Linked DNA regions of Bosea sp. 685. The protein of the gene in region 1 interacts with the protein of each later gene in a pairwise test. Links are inferred from orthologs where the notes say so. Each region holds a gene or a part of one and is shown on either strand. Other genes may lie near its edges.

What was found.
Region 2: the proteins of RMR04_RS14670 (region 1) and rlmB interact in binary tests that used the Escherichia coli proteins (3 or more experiments, as listed by UniProt). The link is inferred for Bosea sp. 685 from one-to-one orthologs.

Annotation. Positions count from the first base shown.
Region 1 is NZ_CP134779.1:2,795,855-2,802,634, reverse strand. The notes cover bases 1-2,997. They hold RMR04_RS14670 (NAD(P)H-hydrate dehydratase), read left to right. Parts: upstream 1-738; coding sequence 739-2,256; downstream 2,257-2,997. Other genes in these bases: RMR04_RS14665 (PRC-barrel domain-containing protein), read right to left, coding at 2,339-2,881; RMR04_RS14675 (P-II family nitrogen regulator), read right to left, coding at 89-427. In the rest of the region: RMR04_RS14660 (hypothetical protein), read right to left, coding at 3,172-3,606; RMR04_RS14650 (hypothetical protein), read left to right, coding at 4,027-5,139; RMR04_RS14645 (FtsB family cell division protein), read left to right, coding at 5,174-5,485; pdhA (pyruvate dehydrogenase (acetyl-transferring) E1 component subunit alpha), read left to right, coding at 5,782-6,762. UniProt on the Escherichia coli protein: Bifunctional enzyme that catalyzes the epimerization of the S- and R-forms of NAD(P)HX and the dehydration of the S-form of NAD(P)HX at the expense of ADP, which is converted to AMP.
Region 2 is NZ_CP134779.1:1,996,720-2,003,310, reverse strand. Bases 1,301-4,108 are described here. They hold rlmB (23S rRNA (guanosine(2251)-2'-O)-methyltransferase RlmB), read left to right. Parts: upstream 1,301-2,202; coding sequence 2,203-3,015; downstream 3,016-4,108. Other genes in these bases: RMR04_RS10815 (MFS transporter), read left to right, coding at 3,327-4,108; RMR04_RS10825 (hypothetical protein), read right to left, coding at 1,829-1,993. Also shown: RMR04_RS10845 (ABC transporter ATP-binding protein), read left to right, coding at 1-51; RMR04_RS10840 (alpha/beta hydrolase), read left to right, coding at 38-1,162; more of RMR04_RS10815, read left to right, coding at 4,109-4,985; RMR04_RS10805 (hypothetical protein), read left to right, coding at 5,433-5,861; RMR04_RS10800 (MBL fold metallo-hydrolase), read left to right, coding at 6,106-6,591. UniProt on the Escherichia coli protein: Specifically methylates the ribose of guanosine 2251 in 23S rRNA.

The DNA.
Region 1 (6,780 bases):
CCTCTTGAAAGCAGTTTCTCAACATTGACTGATCCGCGGTGTGTCCAAACCACCGTGACGCAGAACCTATGGGTCGGGATTGAAGCCCTTAGATCGCGTCCGCGCCGGTCTCTCCGGTGCGGATGCGGATCGCCCCCTCCACCGTCGATACAAAAATCTTGCCATCGCCGATGCGGCCCGTCTGGGCCGCCTTCTTGATGGCCTCGATGGCGGCCTCGACCATCTCGTCAGCGAGCACGATCTCGATCTTCACCTTGGGAAGAAAATCGACGACGTATTCGGCGCCACGATAGAGCTCGGTATGGCCCTTCTGGCGTCCGAAGCCCTTGGCCTCCAAAACGGTGATGCCCTGCAGGCCGACCTCCTGAAGCGCCTCTTTCACCTCGTCCAATTTGAACGGCTTGATGATCGCCTCGATCTTCTTCATGCGCCGACCGGCCTCCCTCGCGCGTGATGAGACCTGGACTTCCCTCCAGGCTTGCGAACCGCCTGCTCGCCGCCGAAAACATCGAGGGTTCCGTCAGCGACGGCCCCAGCGTCTCGTCAGGCGAGCGAAACACCCGCTCTTCTTGCTCATAGCATCGGCGTATGCCCCCCGCCACGTGGAAGAAAGCCTCCCAACGCCTGATGATAGGGCATAAAATAGCACATAAATTGATCATTTGATTAATTTAAGAGCAATCACCTTTGCGCCACTCCGTGCTTGCCGGAGATGAGCGGCTTCTGGATGATGCCTTCGTGGATCGAGCTGACAAAACCGGGCTGATGCTGCTGGGCGTGGCCGATATGGCGGCGGCCGATCGTGCGACGATCGCGGCCGGCACGCCGGGGCTCGCGCTGATGGAGCGGGCAGGGCGGGCGGTCGCCGACGCGGTTAGCCGGCGGGCTCGGCCCGGCGACGGCGTGCTGGTTCTCTGTGGACCCGGAAACAATGGCGGCGACGGCTTCGTCGCGGCGCGCCTGCTGCGCGAGCGCGGCTTTGGCGTCACCGTCGCGCTGGCTGGCGAACGTTCGGTCCTGACGGGCGACGCAGCCGCCATGGCCGCGCGCTGGACCGGGGCGATCGAGCCGATCGCGGCGGTCGCGCCGCACGATCACGCCCTGATCATCGACGCGCTTTATGGTGCGGGGCTCAACCGGCCTTTGACCGGAGATACTGCCGGGCTCGTCTTAGCGATCAATGCGGCAGACAGGCCGGTGGTCGCGGTCGATGTGCCGAGCGGGCTGTCGGGCGATAGCGGCCGGGCTGAAGGGCCAGTCGTGCGGGCCGACGAGACCGTGACCTTCTTTCGGCTGAAGCCCGGCCATCTGCTCGAGCCCGGGCGCGGGCTGTGCGGGGTCGTCACGCTCGCCCAGATCGGCCTGACCCCGGAGATCGTCTTCGGCGCGGGCGGGTTGCAGCCTGCCATGTTCCGCAATGGCCCGGCTTTGTGGCGGGAGCTCTGGCCGAGGCATCAGCGCGATACGCATAAATACCGCCGCGGAACCGTTCTCGTCGTCGCTGGCGGCCTGTCCGGGGTCGGCGCGCCGCGGCTCGGCGCGCGGGCGGCGCTGCGCATCGGCGCGGGTCTCGTCACGATTGCCTGCCGCCCCGAAGCGCTGATGGCCCATGCGGCACGCGGACCGGACGCCCTGATGCAGCGGCCGATCCCAACGGAGGCCGCGCTTCAGGGCCTGCTTGACGACAAGCGTCTTGGCGCCATCCTGATCGGGCCGGCTCTGGGGCTCGATGCCGAGGCTAGATCTGCCGTGATGACTGTGCTGCGCGCCGACATTCCGACGGTGTTCGATGCCGATGCGTTGACGCTGCTCGCCTCGCGGCCGGGATGGTTGCTCCGCCGGGCTAAGCCTTGCGTGCTGACGCCGCATGAAGGCGAATTCGCGCGCTTGTTTGGCGACGATGAGCGAATCGTCACGCAGGCGTCGAAGCTGGAGCGGGCGAGGCTCGCCGCTGCCGCCTCGGGCGCGGTCGTCGTGCTGAAGGGGCCCGACACCGTGATCGCCGGTCCCGATGGCAGGGCGGCGATCAATGCGACCGGCTCCTGGGCGCTGGCGACTGCGGGATCGGGCGATGTGCTCGGCGGCCTCATCGCCGGATTGCTGGCGCAGGCCATGCCGGCTTTCGAGGCGGCTTGTGCGGCGGTCTGGCTACACGGCAAGGCTGGCGAGACGCTCGGTCCGGGCCTGATCGCCGACGATCTGCCGGAAGCGATCCCGTCTCTCGTCGCGCCCGCCTTGGCAGATGATCCGAGCTGATCTGACTGGTCGCGAAAAGACCCGCCTTCCGGAGAAGGCGGGTCCGACGCAAAACTGTGCGGTAGAGTCTACGCGGAGGTGATCAGCTTCCGCTGTAAGAGACCGCCGGAGCGGAGTGGAGCTGATCCTTCGTCATGCTGATCTTGCCATGATCGGGGTACATCGCGGGAGCCTTGGGAGCCGACGCGGTCGGGGTCGAAGCGATGCCGCCTCCCGAAGTACCTGTGCCGCCGCTTGGAGCGGGAGCAGGCATGGCGGCGGCTATGGGCTGGTCGCTCCAGGTGACCTGCTCGAAGGGAAGCGCGACATCCTTCGAACCCATGCCGAGAAAGCCGCCTACACCGACGGTCACCGTTTCGATCTTGCCGGTCTTGTCGAACAGCAGTTCGGTGACGTCGCCGACCTTCTTGTCGTCGGGGCCGTAGATGTCGACGCCGATCAATTTCGAGGCGCGCCATTTGCCCTGACCCGCCAGATTCTGGTCCGGGGCCTTGGTGCTGCCTGTCGACAGGGTTGGCGCCGGGCTGGACGGCGACGGCGCGGCCGGAGCGCTGGTCTGAGCGATGGCGGTCGTCGCGAGCATGACGAAACCGATGGATGTGAGGGTGATGTGACGTTTGAGCATGTGATCCTCCAGTATCCGCAAGTAGCGGTATGCAGGAGCAACGCGTACCCAGCGCATTTGTTCAGGTTGGCGGCGATTCCGGGTACGATTTTGTCAGTGGCCTGAATTTACCGGCAGGCCGTCGTTCATTATTTAATGCGTGCTGCGGATGCGAAATTATGGGCTCGTGATCGCATAATTCCGATTTGAATTTTGGAATACGAGATGCAGGCGCGCCGCGCTGCGTAACGTAGCGCGGCGGAGACTAAGCATTCCCGGCCGCATCCCTGGGAGCGGCTGGCCCTGTGACCTCAGTTGACCGGGTTGCATTCCATGCGCACCCGCTGGCCTGGCTGCGCGAATGTCTGGCAGGACACTGCCGTCGGCAGCGGCGCGGAGGTCTCCGCGGCTGAGGCCGGAATGAGCTTTGGCTGGGGCGCGGCTGGCCTTGGCATGACGAGGCGCGTTGGGGCAGGCTGTGGTTTGCTCGGCTGGAGACGTTTGGTCGATGGAGCGGTTATCGGCTGAGGCTCTATCGCCGGCATCGTTTCCACGAGAGCGATCTGAGGTTGCGGCGGCCGCTCTTCGGCCTTGGGTTGCCAAGGCCGCCAGGCGCTCAAATGCGCGAAGGCCTCCATGGTCGGCTTGGTGATCGACTCCGCGGCCGGAATCGTTTGTCCCATGCATCCCGCGAGAGCCAAACCTGTCAGGCAGGCCGCAGTTGCGCGGCTGTTGATGGTCATCATCGTCGCCCTTCCTGCTACTTCTTCCGCCACTGTAGCGAGGTGTCGCCTAAATCGACGACATGCGTGTGTAAATCTGTGCAATTCGGCGGCGCGTGTCAATTTTCCCGGCTTCGCTCAGCGGATAAAAGCGCTGAAAGCCTCATATCGCGAGGCATTAGCCTCGGGTCCGCCCGATTCTCAACCTTGGAAATCTGCGTCCCAGTGCCCGAGCAGGACGCCGTTTACGTCTTCAATCACGACGTTGTTGAAGACGCTGGTGAGCGGGGAGGGGATCGAACCCTCGACCACATGATTAAAAGTCACGTGCTCTACCACTGAGCTACCCGCCCTCACCGGTGCGCTGACATAGGCAGGCGTCGCGCGCGGGTCAACATTGTTCGTAAGGCCGCTTCTGTGGCAGAAGCGCGCCGGAGGTTCGCGATGCCGTTTGGAGCTAACAAGACGATGGCCGATGCGCCTGGGGCGCAGCGTCCGGTCTGGCTGGCATGGACGGTGGCGTTCCTGGTCTCGGCCCTCCTGCTGGGTGGGCTGTTGTTCGGCTTCGTCGTGGCGCTCGATCCGTTCGGGCTGCGGGTGCGGGCCGGCGTGCCGGCGCGGCCGCTCATGGATATCAACCAGCGCTATATGTATCCTCAGCTCGTGCGCTCGGGCGCCTTCGATTCGGGGGTCTTCGGCACCTCGACCATGCGCTTGCTCGATCCTGCGATTCTGTCGCGCTCGATCGGCGGGCGCTTCGCCAATCTTGCGATGAACGCGGCCACGCCCTGGGAGCAGGTGCAGATGGCCGACCTGTTTGCGCGCACGGTTACGGCGCCGAAAGCCGTAATCTGGGGGCTCGACCTGACCTGGTGCGAAAGCGACGCGACCTCGCCAGCCAAACGCCTGACGCCACGGCCGTTTCCGCCCTGGCTCTATGACGGCGCAAGCTGGGCCGACGCATTGAGGCAGCTGAACCTGACGACGCTTGAGATCTCGGCGCGGTTGCTCGCGCACAGGCTCGGCTACCTGCCTGCGCGCATCCGCGGCGATGGCTACGAGGTCTTCACGCCGCCCGAGGCCAGCTATGATCTGGCGCGGGCGCGAAGCCATCTTTACGCCGACAATCACGGTTCCGCGCCGGATTTGACGCCGCTGTCGCCGCCTGCGCCCGTCAGCGAAGCCGAGCGTCTGGGCTGGCGCTTTCCAGCCCTGGCCTGGCTCGACGCGGCCCTGTCCGCGTTTCCCGCCGACACCTCAAAGCTGATCGTGCTGCCGCCGACCCATGTCGCTGCGCAGCCACGCGAAGGCTCCGTCGCTGCGCAGCGCTACAATGCCTGCAAGGCCGCCTTGCATGGGCTCGCGGCGCGCCAGGGCGCGACCATCGTCGACTATGCGCATGGTTCGGCGGTGACGCAGATCGACGAGAATTACTGGGACCCGCTGCATTTCAGGCTGCCGATCGCTCGGCGCGTCGAGGCTGATCTGGCGGCCGTCTCGCATGGCGAGACGCTTGCGCCCGATGGCGTCGCCTGGGTCGCGCGACCTTCGCGTTAACCCGCCGGAAACCAACCCGGCCTAGCCTGCCGGCATGGTTATTCGTCGCGGTGTCAGATCCGTCCTCGTCACGCTCGCGCTCTACCTCGTCTCGGGCGCGGTGGTGAGCTATTTCCTGTTCCACGCCCAGCACGGCGCGCGCGGACTGGAGGCGCGCGACACCTTGCAGGGGACGTTGCGCGGGATGGAGGCGGAGCTCGCCGCCCTGACCGTCGAGCGCAAAAGCTGGGAGCAGCGCCTGTCGCTGGTTCGCGACGAGGCGGTCGATCGCGACCTGCTCGAGGAGATGGCGCGCAGCACGCTCGGCCGCGTTCACAAGAACGACGTCATCCTGATGGGGCGCTGAAGGCACAGACGCCGGCAAATAGTCCCCGGCACATCGATTAACTGGATTTCAGTTATTTATCGAAAACTGTGCAATTATAACAGCTTAGACAATGCTGCAGTGCGAGATGGCTCCCTCGCCAAGGGTTTTGCGATCCTCTACAACCAAGGTTGAATGACCCTGGAGGACCGCTGATGGCCGTTGCCGTGCGCAAGACGAAAGCTCCCGCTCAATCCAAGGCCGCCGCGAAGACGGCGACCAAGACGGGCTCCGCCAAGACCGGAGTCGACAAGGGGGCGTCCAAGGCGCTCAGCAACATGCCGGCCTTCGACAAGGCAGAGGAGCTTCACGCCTATCGCGAGATGCTGCTGATCCGCCGCTTCGAGGAAAAGGCCGGCCAGATGTACGGCATGGGCCTGATCGGCGGCTTCTGCCACCTCTATATCGGGCAGGAAGCCGTCGTCATCGGCATGCAGATGGCCTCCAAGGACGGCGATCAGGTCATCACCGGCTATCGCGACCACGGCCATATGCTGGCTTGCGGCATGGAATCGCGCGGCGTGATGGCCGAGCTGACCGGGCGCCAGGGCGGCTATTCGCGCGGCAAGGGCGGCTCGATGCATATGTTCTCCCGCGAGAAGAATTTTTATGGCGGCCACGGCATCGTCGGGGCGCAGGTTTCCCTCGGCACCGGCCTGGGATTCGCCAACTGGTATCGCGATGACGGGCGCGTCTCGTTTGCCTATTTCGGCGATGGCGCGGCCAATCAAGGCCAGGTCTATGAGAGCTTCAACATGGCTCAGCTCTGGAAGCTGCCGGTCGTATATGTGATCGAGAACAACCGTTACGCGATGGGCACCTCGGTCAATCGCGCCTCGGCGCAGACCGATTTCTCGCGGCGCGGCCTCTCCTTCGGCATTCCCGGCGAGCAGGTCGACGGCATGGATGTGCGCGCCGTGCGCGCCGCCGCCGAGCGCGCCATCGAGCACGCCCGTTCCGGCCAGGGGCCCTATATCCTGGAGATGCAGACCTATCGCTACCGCGGCCACTCGATGTCCGACCCGGCGAAGTACCGCTCCAAGGACGAGGTCCAGCGCATGCGCGAGGAGCACGATCCGATCGAGCAGGTGAGGGGGCGTCTGACCCGCGACTTCAAGGTGAGCGAGGACGAGCTCAAGGCCATCGACGCGAAGGTCCGCGAGATCGTCAACGACGCGGCCGAATTCGCGACGCACGATCCCGAGCCCGATGTCTCGGAGCTCTGGACCGACATCACGCTGGAGACGGCGCGCGCCTGAGGGGCGCGCCCGCTTCCG
Region 2 (6,591 bases), 800 kb from region 1 along the record:
GCCGATCTGGCCGCAAACGCAGAGTTGGTGCATCGTTATGTCGGCGTCTGAAACAGCTGCGACGGAGATCGTCGCCACGACATCCCAGACCGATCCGGTCGAGGCGTTGCGCGATGCGTTATCGGCTATCCTCGACGGGCTGATAGCGGCCGGCTGCGGTCCCCACCATCTGCTCTCGATGACATGGGAAGCCGGCGAGCCTGCGGCCTTCCATCTCTCGCGCCACGCGGTCGAGCTCGCCTATCGCGAGGTCTTCGCGGGCTTCCGGCCGCCGATCCGCCTGCTGCCGGGATCAGCGCCTGGACTGACGATCCGGGCTCACCACGCCGCGCCAGCGCCGCCGCCGGATCTTCGCGTCGATGGCTACACGCTGCGCGAGCTCGGCCGCCAGTACAGCCCGCGGCTTCAGGCCGACATGAAGGCGCTGTTCCGGCAATGGAGCCGCGACGGCGAGGCGTTCCGCGCGCTGCATCGCGGAACCGATCTCGCCTATGGCCCGGCGCGCTTCGAGACGCTCGATCTCTATATCCCGCAAGGCGTGCCGCGCCCGCCGGTCTGGGTCTTCGTCCATGGCGGCTACTGGCAGGCCTCCGACAAGGTTCAGCACGCCCAATTCGCGCAAGGCATGCTCGATGCCGGCTTCGCCGTCGCCATGCCGAATTATGGCCTCTCCCCACAGGTCGCGCTGGAGCAGAGTACGGCACAGATCGTAGCAGTGCTGAATTTCCTGGTTGGCGAGGCCGAAGCGCTCGGCATCGACGCCTCGCGACTGCACCTGTCCGGGCACTCCGCCGGCGGCCATCTTGCCGCGATGGCGCTGGTGGATTCCGACGCGCCGCCGATCGCTTCCGCCCTGCTGCTGTCGGGGCTCTACGACCTGAAGCCGCTCGGCCATCTGCCGCTCGGCCGCCTGCTCGGCCTCGACGACACGGCCCGCGCCGAAAGGCTCAGCCCCCTCCGCCTTCCCCGTCCGGCCAGAACGCGGTTGGCCCTGGCCGTCGGCGACGCCGAGAGCGACGCATTCAAGGCCCAGTCAGTGGCTCTGGCCTCGGCCTGGTTGGCATCCTCGCCCCTGATCTGCCCAGGCCATCATTTCAGCCTGCTCGACGGGCTGAACGGAGGTCCCCTGCTCGATCTCGCCCTCAGGACCGCGGCCGCCTGATCATGTCATCTTCGAGCAGCAAGCCACTTCGCGTCGGCCTGATCGACTGGGGCGCGATCAGCCGCCATGTTGCCGAACTGCTCATCCAGCACCCATTTCTCGGCTGGTCGTTCCCGGAATAACCGCAGCAGAATCGTCCCCAAGTTTTTGATGCGAACCGAGTCCACCTCGGAGGGAGTATCCCGCGGCGGCGGCATCGCTTCCAAGACAGGGCAAAAATCTGCTGCAAAAGCCAGATTCAAGTCGCTGAAATATTTGGCTGAGGCGATGGAGCGGGTGGAGGGAATCGAACCCTCGTATTCAGCTTGGAAGGCTGCTGCTCTACCATTGAGCTACACCCGCATCGCCGGACCGGAATCGACGATGAATGAAGCGATGTCAAGATGCCGGGGCGCGGTGTCGGAAACCGGCCGGCTCCCGGCGGCCCAAGGCGAGCCGTAACCGCTTCGTCTCGCCGCTGCCGGGCAGGAAAGGATGGTGGGGGAAGCAGGACTCGAACCTGCGAAGGCATAGCCAGCGGATTTACAGTCCGCCCCCTTTGCCGCTCGGGACATTCCCCCGCCCGCGCCTGTTGCGGCTGAACCGCAGGCGACCGCCTGTGTCACTTGCGTGACGGGCGACAGGCGCGGCCGGACTTATGGTGACCGGGCTTCGGCGTGTCAACCCTCAGTCGCACACCGAATGTCGCATTGCACCGATCCGTGCAGCGACCATGTCCGCGCGCTCCTCGACGCTCCCCAAGGGAAGCGCCGTCAGCCCAGGGCAGGCCGGCGCCATCGATCGCGACCTGGTGGCGGAGATCGCGCGCCCGGCCTCGGGCGAGGTCGCGATGCCGCGTGCCGCCAGCAGCGTCGTCTTGCCTGAACCCGGGCCGCCGGTGACGATGATCAGGCGCTCGCTTCCATCATCGATCTTGCATCCATCATCGATAGCGCCTCCTTCTTGCAGCGAGTTTCGTTCGGATCGCGCCGCCGTGGCTCCTCGGCACTGGTCAAGCGGCGCGTGTCATGGCACGGCACAGATCCGCCCCCTGGAGACCGATGATGCCTGCGCCGTTCCGCCCCAAGCCGGGAAGACCCGCTGGCCACCATGCCGGCGGCCGCCGGCCGCACCACGCCGACGGGCCACCGCCGCATCGCCCCGGCGATATCGACGAGGCCGTGCTCTATGGCGTCCATCCCGTCATCGAGGCCTTGCGCAATCCCAAGCGCCGCCATCGCCGCCTGCTCGCCACCGAGAACGCGCTGAAGCGGTTGACCGAGGAGATCGGCGAGTTGCCGCTGCAGGCCGAGCTCGTCCGGCCGTCCGAGATCGACCGGCTGCTGACGCCCGATTCGGTGCATCAGGGGCTTTATCTCGTCTGCGATCCCCTGCCCTCGCCCGATCTCGACAGCCTGCCCGACGATGCGGTCGTGCTGGCGCTCGACCAGATCACCGACCCGCACAATGTCGGCGCGATCCTGCGCTCGGCCGCCGCCTTCGCGGCAGCCGCGGTGATCGTCACCATCCGCCATTCCCCGGCCGCGACCGGCGTGCTGGCGAAATCGGCCTCGGGCGCGCTCGAACATGTGCCGCTGATCGCCGTGCGCAATCTCGGCGATGCGCTCGACGAACTCGGCAAGCGCGGTTTCCTGCGCATCGGTTTTGATTCGGATGGCGAAGTCGCCTTCGACGATGTCGAACTCCGTCGCCCGCTCGTCATGGTGATGGGCGCAGAGGGCAAGGGCCTGCGCCAACGCAGCCGCGATCTCTGCGATCATGTCGCGCGGCTCGAGGTGCCGGGCACGATCACCAGCCTCAACGTCTCGAACGCGACCGCGATCGCGCTCTACGCCGCCAGCCGGCGGCGCTGAGGCGGCCCCAGCTCGACCGGCACGCGAGAGCCTGAAGCGTCAGCAGCAGCGCGCCCGTCTCGGCATGGACATGATCGTGCCGATGGCCAACTGGAGCCCCCCCCAGCCAAAGGTCTTAAGCCTAAAGATGCAAGACCATCTGCCTGATTGCACTGCGTAATTCGTGCGCGCATTGCTTCGGTCAGACCGGAAATGGGGGGCCTTTGGCCTCGGTCCGGCGACATGGGGCTACGCTTCGCAAGAAAACGAGCCGCGTGCAATCGGGCAGTCCGGATTTTCCGACTGTCGGGCAACGAGCAGGGGAGAACGCCATGAGCATGGCAGCACAGACATCGGGGGCCGCGACGCCGCGCCCGATGACCAAGGAAGAACGCAAGGTCATCATCGCCTCGTCGGCCGGCACGGTCTTCGAATGGTATGATTTCTATCTGGCCGGCTCGCTCGCCGCCAACATCGCGCAGACTTTCGTTCCCGGCACCAACGACACGGCGAAGTTCATCTTCGTCCTCTTCGGTTTCGCCGCCGGCTTCGCCGTGCGTCCCTTCGGTGCGCTGTTCTTCGGTCGTCTCGGCGATCTGATCGGCCGCAAATACACCTTCCTCGTCACCATGACCGTCATGGGTCTGGCGACCTTCGTCGTCGGCCTGCTGCCAAGCTACGAATCGATTGGCTATCTCGCGCCAGCCGCCTTCATCGTCTGCCGCCTGCTCCAGGGCCTGGCGCTCGGCGGCGAATATGGCGGCGCCGCGACCTATGTCGCCGAGCACGCCCCGCAAGGCCGGCGCGGCTTCTACACCTCCTGGATCCAGACGACCGCGACCGTCGGCCTGATGCTGTCGCTGATCGTCATCCTGGTCCTGCGACTCAGCATGTCGCCTGAGGCCTTCGCGGCCTGGGGCTGGCGCGTTCCGTTCCTGGTCTCGATCCTGCTGCTGGGCGTCTCGATCTGGATTCGCCTCCAGCTCGCCGAATCACCGGCCTTCGTGAAGATGAAGGAAGAGGGCACCGGCTCGAAGGCCCCCCTCAGCGAGGCTTTCGGCACCTGGTCCAACGCCAAGATCGGTCTGATCGCGCTCTTTGGCGGCACCGCCGGCCAGGCCGTTGTCTGGTACACGGGACAGTTCTACGCCCTGTTCTTCATGACCCAGACGCTGAAGATCGACGGCACCACCGCCAACCTCCTGATCGCACTCTCGCTGCTCTTGGGCACGCCGTTCTTCATCTTCTTCGGCTGGCTCTCGGACAAGATCGGCCGCAAGCCGATCCTGCTGGCGGGCTGCCTGATCGCCGCGATCAGCTACTTCCCGCTGTTCACGATGCTGGCCAAGACCGCAAATCCCAAGCTGATCAACGCGACCGAGACGGTGAAGCTCGTGATCACCGCCGATCCGGCCAAGTGCGGCTCGCTGTTCGACCCGGTCGGCGTGCGCACCTTCACCGAGCCCTGCGACACCGTGCGCCGGACGCTTGCGACCAACTCGATCCACTACGACCTCGTCAACGGTCCCGCCGGCTCGGCTTTGGCGACGACGATCAACGGTACGGCGGCGCCGTCGGCAGCCGCTGATCTGGTCACGGCGGCGCAAGCGGCGGGTTATCCCAAGCCCGGCGATCCGACGATCCTGAAGACGCCGTCGATCGGCGAGATGTTCAGCAGCGCCCGCGCAATGCAGGCCGCCGGTATCCTGTTCATCCTCGTCATCTTCGTGACGATGGTCTACGGGCCGATCGCAGCCCTGCTGGTCGAGCTGTTCCCGACCCGCATCCGCTACACCGGCATGTCGCTGCCCTACCATATCGGCAATGGCTGGTTCGGCGGCTTCCTGCCTCCGACGGCCTTCGCCATCGTGGCGGCCAGCGGCAACATCTTCTCAGGCCTGTGGTATCCGATCATCGTCGCGATGATGACCTTCGTGATTGGCCTCCTGCTGCTGCCGGAGACCAAGGATCGCGACATCTACAAGTCGTAAAATCGCCTGCAACGGCCATAGATCACGTCGCATTCGGACCGAAGCGTCCGAATGCGACGTGATCGAGTCTAAAGTTAAGAGCATTGCTCTTGCGAAAAACCGGTACCCACTTTTTCGCGCAATGCTCTGACGCGAAGCCCCGCCCATGTGGCGGGGCTTTTCTTTTGGCGCGGACCGCCCGATCTTGCTCTCGGAGCGATCGACTGGTAACCGCATGCCCTGTGATCGGACGCCGGTTTAGCTCAGCGGTAGAGCAGCGGTTTTGTAAACCGAAGGTCGGGGGTTCAATCCCCTCAACCGGCACCAGTCACAATCGGGGCCTCGATGCAGGCGGCCTGCATTTTGCTGGTGACGGCGCAAGAAGACGACACAGGAAGCCGATGCCGGGAGCCGAAGCAAGGCTGCTGCCGGCGGCACGCATCGTAAGGAACCGCCTGGACGAGGATGATGGACACTCGACCGGAACATCTGCTGGCGCTGGCCGAACGCTGCGAGGAGGCGAGCAAGCCCGACCGCATGCTCGACGCCGAGATCTACGAGGCGCTGGGCTATACCGTCCGGCGCAAGCCCACCAATCTGGTCAGCCGGCGCGCGCCTGCGGGCGGCATCTACCAGCAGGGCTCGCTGTGGAAGACGCTGGGCACCGTCTCCGGCGACATCGAGGTCGCAGTCGGATTGTTGCGCCAGAAGGCCCCGGAATGGGGCTGGAGCCTGCAATGCATGACCGGCGAGAACACAGCAGCCTTCCAGGCGCTGGTCGCCGAATGCGCCGGCAACGGCGTGATCGGGTCGCTGGCGCTGTGCGCGGCGATGCTGCGCGCCTTCGCGCGGCAGGACGACCACGCGCCCCGGCCGCGCCCCGCCTCGAAGCCCTGAACGCAAGCCGTACCTTCGGGCGACGCGTTGCGCTCACGGAAACTTGACCCCGCGCAGCCACGGCGCTGTTGAACCTGCCACGCCGGTCTTTAGGGTCCAGCGAGGCTGAACCGAGCCAAGAGCATTGCGCGAAAAAATGGGTACCGGTTTTTCGCATGAGCAATGCTCTCAACTTTTAGCACAGATCACGTCGCATTCGGACGATGCCGTCCGAATGCGACGTGATCTCGGGGGAGAAACATCCATGATGAAATTCGAGCCATCGCGCCGCGCCGTTCTCGCCAGCGCAGGCGCCCTCGCCGCCGCCACGACTTTCAACCTGCCCGCCGGCCCCAGCCCGGCCCAGGCGCAAGGAGCCCCCGTGAACCAGGCCCCCGGATTCTATCGTTACAAGATCGGCGACGTCACGCTGACCGCCATCAATGACGGCTTCGGCAAGCGGCCGCTCGAAGGCTTCGTCAAGAACGCCGAACTCGCCGACGTCAAGAAGGCGATGGAGCAGGCCTTCCTGCCCGCCGACGCGCTGAACATCACCTTCACCACGCTCGCCATCGAGAACGCCGGCAAGCTGACCCTGATCGACACTGGCAACGGTGATTCCGGCGCACCCACATCGGGCACCTGGATGGCCAATTTCAAGGCCGCCGGCTTCGATCCCAAGAACGTCTCGACCGTGGTCTTCAGCCATTTCCACGGCGACCACATCAACGGCTTCCGCCTGAAGGACGGC